2 regions of the Enterococcus sp. R12 genome follow, and region 2 is predicted to be linked to the other one. Evidence: riboswitches for the same ligand, from Rfam matches in the RefSeq annotation. Region 2 holds a riboswitch; the other holds the start of a gene.
The links. Region 2 has a riboswitch for thiamine pyrophosphate ahead of ACTW1R_RS09990 (YkoF family thiamine/hydroxymethylpyrimidine-binding protein). Riboswitches for the same ligand answer to the same signal wherever they lie in the genome.

Region 1: linked by a shared signal. The riboswitch ahead of thiT (energy-coupled thiamine transporter ThiT) and the one ahead of ACTW1R_RS09990 (YkoF family thiamine/hydroxymethylpyrimidine-binding protein) in region 2 are both predicted to bind thiamine pyrophosphate.

The regions. Positions count from the first base shown of each region.
Region 1 is NZ_CM176874.1:3,515,748-3,520,142, forward strand. It holds gene ACTW1R_RS16365 (class A sortase) at 1-556, opposite strand, end outside; gene ACTW1R_RS16370 (hypothetical protein) at 788-1,576, shown strand; gene thiT (energy-coupled thiamine transporter ThiT) at 1,632-2,204, opposite strand; TPP riboswitch at 2,257-2,358, opposite strand; gene ACTW1R_RS16380 (ribose-phosphate diphosphokinase) at 2,540-3,514, opposite strand; gene glmU (bifunctional UDP-N-acetylglucosamine diphosphorylase/glucosamine-1-phosphate N-acetyltransferase GlmU) at 3,630-4,395, opposite strand, start outside.
Region 2 is NZ_CM176874.1:2,164,086-2,168,480, forward strand. It holds gene ACTW1R_RS09985 (metal ABC transporter substrate-binding protein) at 1-1,386, opposite strand, end outside; TPP riboswitch at 1,709-1,808, shown strand; gene ACTW1R_RS09990 (YkoF family thiamine/hydroxymethylpyrimidine-binding protein) at 1,902-2,525, shown strand; gene ACTW1R_RS09995 (ECF transporter S component) at 2,518-3,120, shown strand; gene ACTW1R_RS10000 (ABC transporter ATP-binding protein) at 3,117-4,395, shown strand, end outside.

The DNA of each region.
Region 1 (4,395 bases), 1.4 Mb from region 2:
CAAGCAAATAGACATCGGTCGGGTCGACCCGCACAGAAGAAGTCGCGGTATACGTGTAAATATTTTCCAGATCGGTCACATAGATAGCCGCTCCGATGGCGACATCATCCAATGGCGTAAACAAAAGCTCTGGCGATTGAGCGCGATGGCTGGCTAGTGCGTAATTGCCTTCCCCCATTTTTTGGGTGGGACTTAACGTACCAGCACCATACAGCAAGGCCTCGTTGGCCAAGCCTTTAAAAATCGGCAGATTGATCCCCACACTAGGAACCGCCACGCCGCCGATCACTGGCAAGGCTTTGTTGCTCAGCTGCGCCCGTAAGACTGCTTCTGAACTCGCCGGCTCCACGGCATCAAAATCAAAGGTCGCTTCCGCTTCCATATTTTTTTCCACATCACTGCGATCAATGGTGCCGACTGCGTAAGCTTCACCCGTTTGTTTAATAAAATAATTTTTGATTTGATTATTAAAAATCAATGCTAAACCAATCAATAACAGCAAAAGCAAAAAGAGATTGCTCAGCCAATTTGAAAGTCTGCGTTTCTTTTTTCTCATAGGTTTTCGTCTCCATTAGTTTCTTCTTTTATCATACCAAAATCCTCATAAAGACGCCAATTTTGGCCAGTTTTTTTACGAAAAGACAAGATTTGCCTTTTTTTGTCGAAAAAGGGAACTTAAAAATTGTTTTTTCTGTTATTTTGTAATATAACTTTAAACGAAAAGATACAAGCAATTTTCAGCGCTTTGTTGTAGAATGAACTTAGTATATAGGAGGGATCGATCGGCATGTCTAACACGATTTACGTACATATTGATACAACCAGCAATGCCGTCTTGACCCGCGGGCTTGCCCCCCAAGATTTTAACAAGAGCATCGTCCATCAGCCCAAGAATTTGCTCTTGCTTGATCCTTCCAGTGATTTCGGCGAATTCGACGGTCATACGGGCTTAAAAGTGATACGCGGAATGGAAGACGTCCAACTGTTTTTTCAGCAGATCAACAAAGGTCGTGTTGCCGAAGAAATGAAGTGGATCGATTTTAATGATTACGAGATGGTCAAAGAATTGACGCCTTTAGAGATCTCCGAGTTGTTATATTTTGGCCACATGAAGACACACCTCCACTCCCCTTTCTTTTACAAACTGCAAAATAACTTTGTTTTCTTTGACTTAAAAGATGCACGTTCCCGCGTTTATTATCGCTATTTAGATGAATATTATCGGATCTTGGCGGATCGGATCACCCGCATCGTCTTAGAAAAAATCAATGATCGCCTCTCCTTTTTTAAAAAAGCAACACCGGTGGAAAAGCTCGATTTTAATTTGCTGAAAGAATTGCGGGGAATCATGCAAGAAGGCATCGTCTTTTGTCTGACACAAGAACAATTGATCGACAGAACCTATACGATCCCGATCTATCTGTCAGAAGATGCTGGCTTAAAAAACACGCTGGTCAATCAAAAAGAGCTGGATCAAATCGCTGTTTTACGCTATTCAGCCAGCAAAAAAAGCTGGTCGTTGGAAATCGACCAAGAAGATCTAGCGTTTGGCTTTATCGACAAAAAAATGTCTTGATGCTTCTCTTTCTCAAAGAGCCTCAAGACATTTTTTGATGGTTCCATTTCTAAAACTAAGCTTTCGGGACAAATAATTTCGGGGCTGCCTTGACTAAGAGTCCTAGGACGACCCCTACATAAACGATATTGATAATGACCGATGATCCATTAAAGATCAAGGAATACAGATACGGACTTTGTCCTGGCGGTGCGTACATTCCCCAGACAAAGACCCCAGCCCAATAATGCCAAAACCAACGGCTGATCACCGCCACGATGCCCCCTAAGACGACATACCACGTAACGGTTTTGCTGTTTTGACGGATCGCTTGCTGGATTTTATTAGCAAACAAGCCGCCCATCCCGCCAAAAGCAAAGGCAAAGGGGTATTCAAAGATGATCTGTGGAACGGTGATAAAGTTACGCATGGCGCTACCAATCAAAATATTCAGCAAGCCCCACATAAATCCAGCCGTCATTCCCGGCAGCACTCCGCGACGATACGAATACAAGACCAAGGGCACGAGACCTAGAGACAAGTCGATACTGGAATTGGCTGTCTGGATCGGGATATACGACAAGACGACCCCAATCGCAGCGATCATCGTTCCTTCCGTCCAGACCTGCAGCGACATTTTTCGTTTCAAAAAAAACTCCTCCTTTAGAATCATCACAATTCACAAAGGAGAAGTGTTGGACACTTCAACTCGTCACAATTCCTACGTTCGCATGATCGAAACAGGTACGAAGGGTTTAGAGTACTCTCATTCTCAGCCTTTGCAGACTCCCCTTTGTGATTAGATTCTATTTTATTTTTTGCTTGCATTTCGCAAGTCACTTTCAAGAATACCATAAATTGGTGAAAAGAAACATGACTGCGATCGTTTTTTCTAAAAACATCCTGAAACTCCTCAGAAAAAAACAGCCAATGAGCGGCTAAAGACCGACCATTGGCTGTTGTTCTCATGCTTATGAGACACGATTAAATTGATAATTTTGATTCAAACAGTGGACTGACTGGTTTGTTCTCATGGATTCGTTTGATCGCTTCGCCCATCAAGGCACCGACACTGATCTCATCGATTTTTTTCGACTTGCGGTCTTCTGGCAAGTGAATCGAATCTGTCACAACTAGATGCTCAATGGCAGAATCTTCGATCCGTTCCAAGGCAGGTCCTGACAAGACAGGGTGGGTACATGAGGCGTAAACACTTTTAGCACCTGCTTGTTTCAACGCATTCGCAGCCAATGTGATGGTACCAGCAGTATCGATCATATCGTCGATCAAGACACAAGTTTTGCCTTCAACATGACCAATGATATTCATGACTTCCGCTACGTTGGCTTTCGGACGACGTTTGTCGATGATCGCGATTGGTGACTTAAGAAACTCAGCTAATTTACGGGCACGAGTCACGCCCCCGTGGTCTGGTGAAACGACGACGACGTCATCGCCTTGAATGCCTCTTTCCAAGAAATAGTTGGCGATCAATGGTGCACCCATCAAGTGGTCAACTGGGATATCAAAGAACCCTTGAATCTGTGAGGCATGCAAATCCAGTGTAACCATGCGGTTCGCACCGGCTTTTTCGATCATGTTTGCTACAAGTTTTGCGGTGATTGGTTCTCTTGATCGCGCTTTGCGGTCTTGTCTTGCATAACCATAATAAGGCATTACTACATTGATCGTCTTCGCACTGGCGCGCTTCAAAGCATCGATCATGATCAGCAATTCCATTAAGTTATCGTTTACAGGGCTGCTGGTTGATTGAATCACGTAGACGTGGGCACCACGAATACTTTCTTCAATATTCACTTGGATTTCACCATCGCTAAATTGTTTGACTGAACACTTACCTAATTCAACACCTACTGCAGCTGCGATTTTTTCCGCCAAAGGACGATTTGAGTTCAGAGAAAAAATCTTCAATCTTGGATCAAAATAATGATTTGACATGAGAACCTCCACTTTCTTTGCGTTCATCTAGAAAAAAATGACTCCTTTTACTAGAATCTTCTTCCTAATAAATAGTAGTCATTTTTCCTTAAGAAATCAAGTCATTTCGCTATTTCTAATTTAGATAAGGCAACTTTTTCGCGTAATCCGCTTTATTTTCCTGACGGGCGCGGGCAATCGCCATACTGTGTTTAGGAATATCTTTGGTGATCGTTGAGCCAGCAGCGATCATCGTTTCCTCTTCGATGGTCAATGGCGCAACTAGATTGGAGCCAGAGCCGATAAAGCAATTGTCGCCGACAGTCGTTTTGAATTTGCTCTTGCCGTCATAATTAACAAAGACTACGCCGCAACCGACATTGATGTTTTTGCCTAAGGTCGCATCGCCAACATAAGACAAGTGTCCGACTTTGGTGCCTTCACCAATCGTCGCATTTTTGACCTCCACAAAGTTCCCGATATGGGCATGGGCCAAAATTTCCGCATGGGGACGAAGATGGGCATTGGGACCGACATCGGCGCCATCATGAATGATGCTCTCCTCGATCGTCGATGCCTTGATCGTCACTTGGTTGCCGATCTTGCTGTCTTCTATTTCAGAAGCTGCCGTAATGACACAGTCTTCTCCGATCGTCGTCTTCCCTTTGATGGTGACACCGGCTTCGATCAGAGTATCTGAGCCGATCACAACACCTTCGTCGATATAAGTCGTTGCCGGATCGATCAAGGTCACGCCATTTTGCATGTGCTGACGATTGATCCGCTGACGCATCAAGCGATTGGCTTCGGCTAAGGCGATGCGGTCATTGACTCCTAATGATTCATGAAAATCTTCGGTTTGATAAGCAGCGATGATTTTGCCGTCTTCCTTTAAGATCTCG
Region 2 (4,395 bases):
GTCGCTGAATTGGATGTATTTGAATGCCGCATCTTCGTCAGTGCTTTCAAACAAGAAACGTACGCCACGATTACCAGCGGAATAGTTCAAAATCTCTTTGCCAGTATACACATAATTTGCTTCTTTCTTCGTACCATCATCGAAGATAAACGTCATTGTATTGTCTGTGATCTTGATCTGAGCAACATCTGTTTGATAACCGGTCGTATAATACTCTTTGTATTCGTCAGCCGTCATTTTCTTGTCCATTTTTGCTTTATAATCAAACACTTGGTCTAATGTTCCGTCTTGTAAAAATGGATACACGGATTGCCATTCTCCTGCCCAATCAGATAAGGGACGATCTTGAACATCTGCATCCTCGAAATAGCCGTTATAAACCGTTTTTTCTTTTTCGGCTTCTGCTATTTCTTTGTCATTTGCTACATCGGTCGTTTTTCTCAAGGCATCACGGTTTTGTTCCATGATCGAAATATAGTCTTCCCCGTTATCCATTTGTTCTTGGGTCAATCCTTCTAATGGATTCAAGACAGCCAGTTCAACACCTGCTTCTGAAGCTAACGTTCGTGCAATGCTGTCTTTGGCATTTTCTTCAAAGTAAATCGTTTGGATACCTGTTTCTTGAACGAACTCTTTTAGTTCTGCGATTCGTGAAGCGGAAGGTTCCTCGCTTGGTGAAAGACCAGAGATTGGTACTTGGGTCAACCCGTATTCCAATGCCAAATAACCAAAAGCTGCGTGCTGGGTCACGAAGTGATTTTGCGCTGGATTGCTAAACGCTTCTTCATAAGACGCATGAAGCTCTTGTAACTTCGCTAAATAATTCGCAGCATTTTCAGCAAAGGCTGTCGCTTTCGCTGGATAAGCCTCACTTAGTTGGTCACGGATCGCCTCTACTTGTTTCATGGCTAAGCTTGGTGCTAACCAAACATGGGGATCCAATTCATGGGAATGACCATCATCGCCATGATCGTGGTCATGATCATGATCCTCGTCTCCTGGAAGTAAGACCATTCCTTCTGTGGCTTTGACCACTGTCACATCGCCATCATTTAACGTAGCTTCAATCGAAGGAACCCACATTTCCATGTTTTCATTGTTGTAGACAAAGACATCCGCATCTTGGATCTTTGCCATGTCCTTTGCAGAAGGTTCGTAGTCGTGGGAATCAGTGCCTGCGGGCATCAATAATTCGACCTGCCCTTCCTCCCCTACGACTTGGCGTGTAAAATCATACATCGGATAAAACGTGGCCATGACCTGAATTTGTTCATTCTCAGAAGAGGCGTTTCCTGACTGCTCCGTAGCGTCAGAACCACCTTGACCACAGGCAGCCAATGCGAGGGCTACTGCTGATAACATCGTTATTTTAAAAAACTTCTTCATTTTCTAACTACACTCCTTTTATTTTTCCTCTTTTTCTTTCCCTTGGTAAAATACTGATAAATCAATTACGATTTACAAAAACAAAACGTAACGTTTACGTTTTACCATCGGTTTTATACTTTACACAACTATTTGCAACCTGTCAACCGCTTTTTCACTTGTTTTTTTATATGTAAAAACCTTCATATGTACCACCACAGATATCAGTGAAGAAATTTCCTTGAAAGACTTGCTCTGCTGATTTTTTTTCAATCGTCGAACATCTCTTTTTATTGTCCTTTGCTGGGTCCTGTGCTACACTCGAGGGGTAATTGAATAGAAGATTATCCACTAGGGGCGCTTTATGCTGAGATAGACGTAAGTCTGGTCCCTTAGAACCTGATTTGGTTAGTACCAACGTAGGGAAGTGGCAGCGCATGATTTTTCGCGTTCCCATTTTTTCTGTCTACGTGTGGATAGAAAAAGGAGGAACGCTTTTTTTGTAGACAGAAAAACCATCGAGAGGAGAAGAGAAAATGACAAATGAACCAATCGCCTGTGCCGTAGGCGGGATCGATATCACTGGGTGCCGAGTAAGTTTGTACCCCATGAAAGACCACTTTGCGCAACAAATCGTCGCGAGCATTGAGCGGACGGATACAACAGCTGTTTGGCAGCAAACCGATCTGTTCAGCACCCTTTTCCGAGGGGAAGCCCCAAGTGTTGTCGATGCGGCAGCTGGGCTATTTATCAACGCTTACGAATCCAAGACACACCTCGTGGGTGAGTTTACTTTTTCTAAGGGCTGTCCTGGCGATTCTGCAGGTGACGCGTTTTTGAATGGAGAACAGGCACAACCCAATAAAGCAAGCAATCTTATGAATGGTACGTTTGACGTGGATTGTAAATACTCGTTTTATGTATTTGGGGAAAACAATTATATGGAAGAGATCGCCACCATCGTCCAACTGGCAGAAACCTATGGTTTGGCTCCTCGCTCCGCCCATTATGTCACGATGCTGACGGGAACGGCCAGCCAACTCTTTGCGTATTTTGAAGCGGCATTAGCGTATGCCCATGACCATCTTCCCCATTATGTGTTAGAAGCAACGGTCTCAGTCAACAGTCCTTCCAAAAAGAAGGCGGTGTCGCATGACTAAATGGGTCTTAAAAGATGTCATTATGGTGGGGATCGCTTCGTTGATTTTTGGCGTGATCTATTTGGGCGCTGTTCATTTTGGGCTGTTGTTAGGTACGCTTTTAACCCCCTTTGGTTTGTCTGTTTTAGCGAATGAGTTTATTTTCGGGGTTTGGTTCATGGCAGCGGCTTTTGCTGGCTATGTGCTGCGCAAACCGGGCGCAGCGACGATCACTGAGATGATCGCAGCACTTTTAGAAGTGTTTATGGGGAATTTTTATGGACCGATTATTTTTATCAGCGGGTTTGTACAAGGGATTGGAACAGAAGCTGGCTTTGCATTAGGTGGCTACCGTCGCTATGGCTGGTTCCCTTTGATCACTGGTGCCATTGGCGCCACGATCACGAGTTTTCTTTGGGGGATCATTCGGTCAAATTTCGTTGACTTGCAATGGCAGTTGTTGGTGGTGATTTTTATTATTCGCTTGCTTTCTTCTTTATTCTTTTCCGCCTTTTTGGTCAAGATCGTCTGTGACCATCTGACACGCATGGGCGTTCTCAACAGTTACCCGATTGCTGAAGACCAAACCATTAGCGCCAAACGAGAAGCGGCATGAGCCTGCTCGTGAAAAACGGCTGCTTTTTCGTGGATCAAAAACGGCTTGATCTGACACTGTCTTTAGCCCCCGGAGAAACAAAAGGAATCTATGGTGCTTCAGGAACAGGAAAAAGCACTCTTTTCCACCTCTTAGCGGGGCTTAACGAGAAAGGGTTTGAAGAAGGAACCTATACGATCGATGACCGAATGCTAAACCAGCTTTCCATTCGAGAAAGAAGCACGTCGATCAGCTTACTGTTTCAAAATCCAGATATGCAATTTTGTATGGCCACGCCTCGAGAAGAACTACTGTTTTGTCTTGAAAATCAATGTATTCCCCAAGCCGACATGCCAAAAAAAGTAGCGGATGCCTTGACGTTTTGCGAGATCAGCCATCTTGCCGATCAGCCCTTTACGACCTTGTCTGGCGGTGAGAAACAGTTAGTAGCATTGGCTTGTTGTCTGATTTTAAAGAGTCGCTACTTGCTTTTGGATGAACCATTTGCCAATTTGGACGCCGACACAAGTCAAAAAGTCATTCGAAAACTGCGACAGCTCCAAAAGCAACATGCCATTGGCATCTTACTGATCGACCATCAAATCAAAGAAACTGCTGACTGGGTAGCTGAGTGGCTACTGATTGAAGAAGGATTCAGATCCGTCGATCAAGAAAAGATGCGCACACTCGATCAGGAGCTGCGCAGGTCACTACCGCCTGTTGAGATTAAGAAACTTTCTGCAAAAGAGCGGCTATCTTTTCAAGATTTTCGCCTGCCGATCCGTAACCAAGCGATTGTTTTTCCGAATCTTACCTTTGATAGTGGGACAATGATTGGGCTCACCGGACGTAGCGGCAGCGGCAAATCTTCGTTTTTAAAAGCGATCTTGCAGCAGCAAGCGTACTCAGGAACCATTCGCCTGTGCGGGGATCCAATCAAGAAGCATCCCTCCCCTTTTCGGTCCATCAGCTGGATCATGCAAAATCCGCAGGACCAGTTTTTGGCTGCTACAGTGGCACAGGAGCTTAGCAAAGGACGTGCAGCGACCGAGAGTGACAAACTGCTGGAAAAATTGCGACTACAAAACAAGAGCACTCAGTCCCCTTTTCTACTCAGCCAAGGCCAGCAAAGACGCTTGGCAGTAGCAGCTTTATTGCAGCGACCAGTCAAATTACTGTTGGTGGATGAACCGACCTATGGCCAAGATGTCAAGCAAGCTTGGCAGGTCATGCAGTTGTTAGCCGAAAAAGCCGCAAGCGGCACCTTGGTTTTAATCGTTAGTCACGATGTCTTAT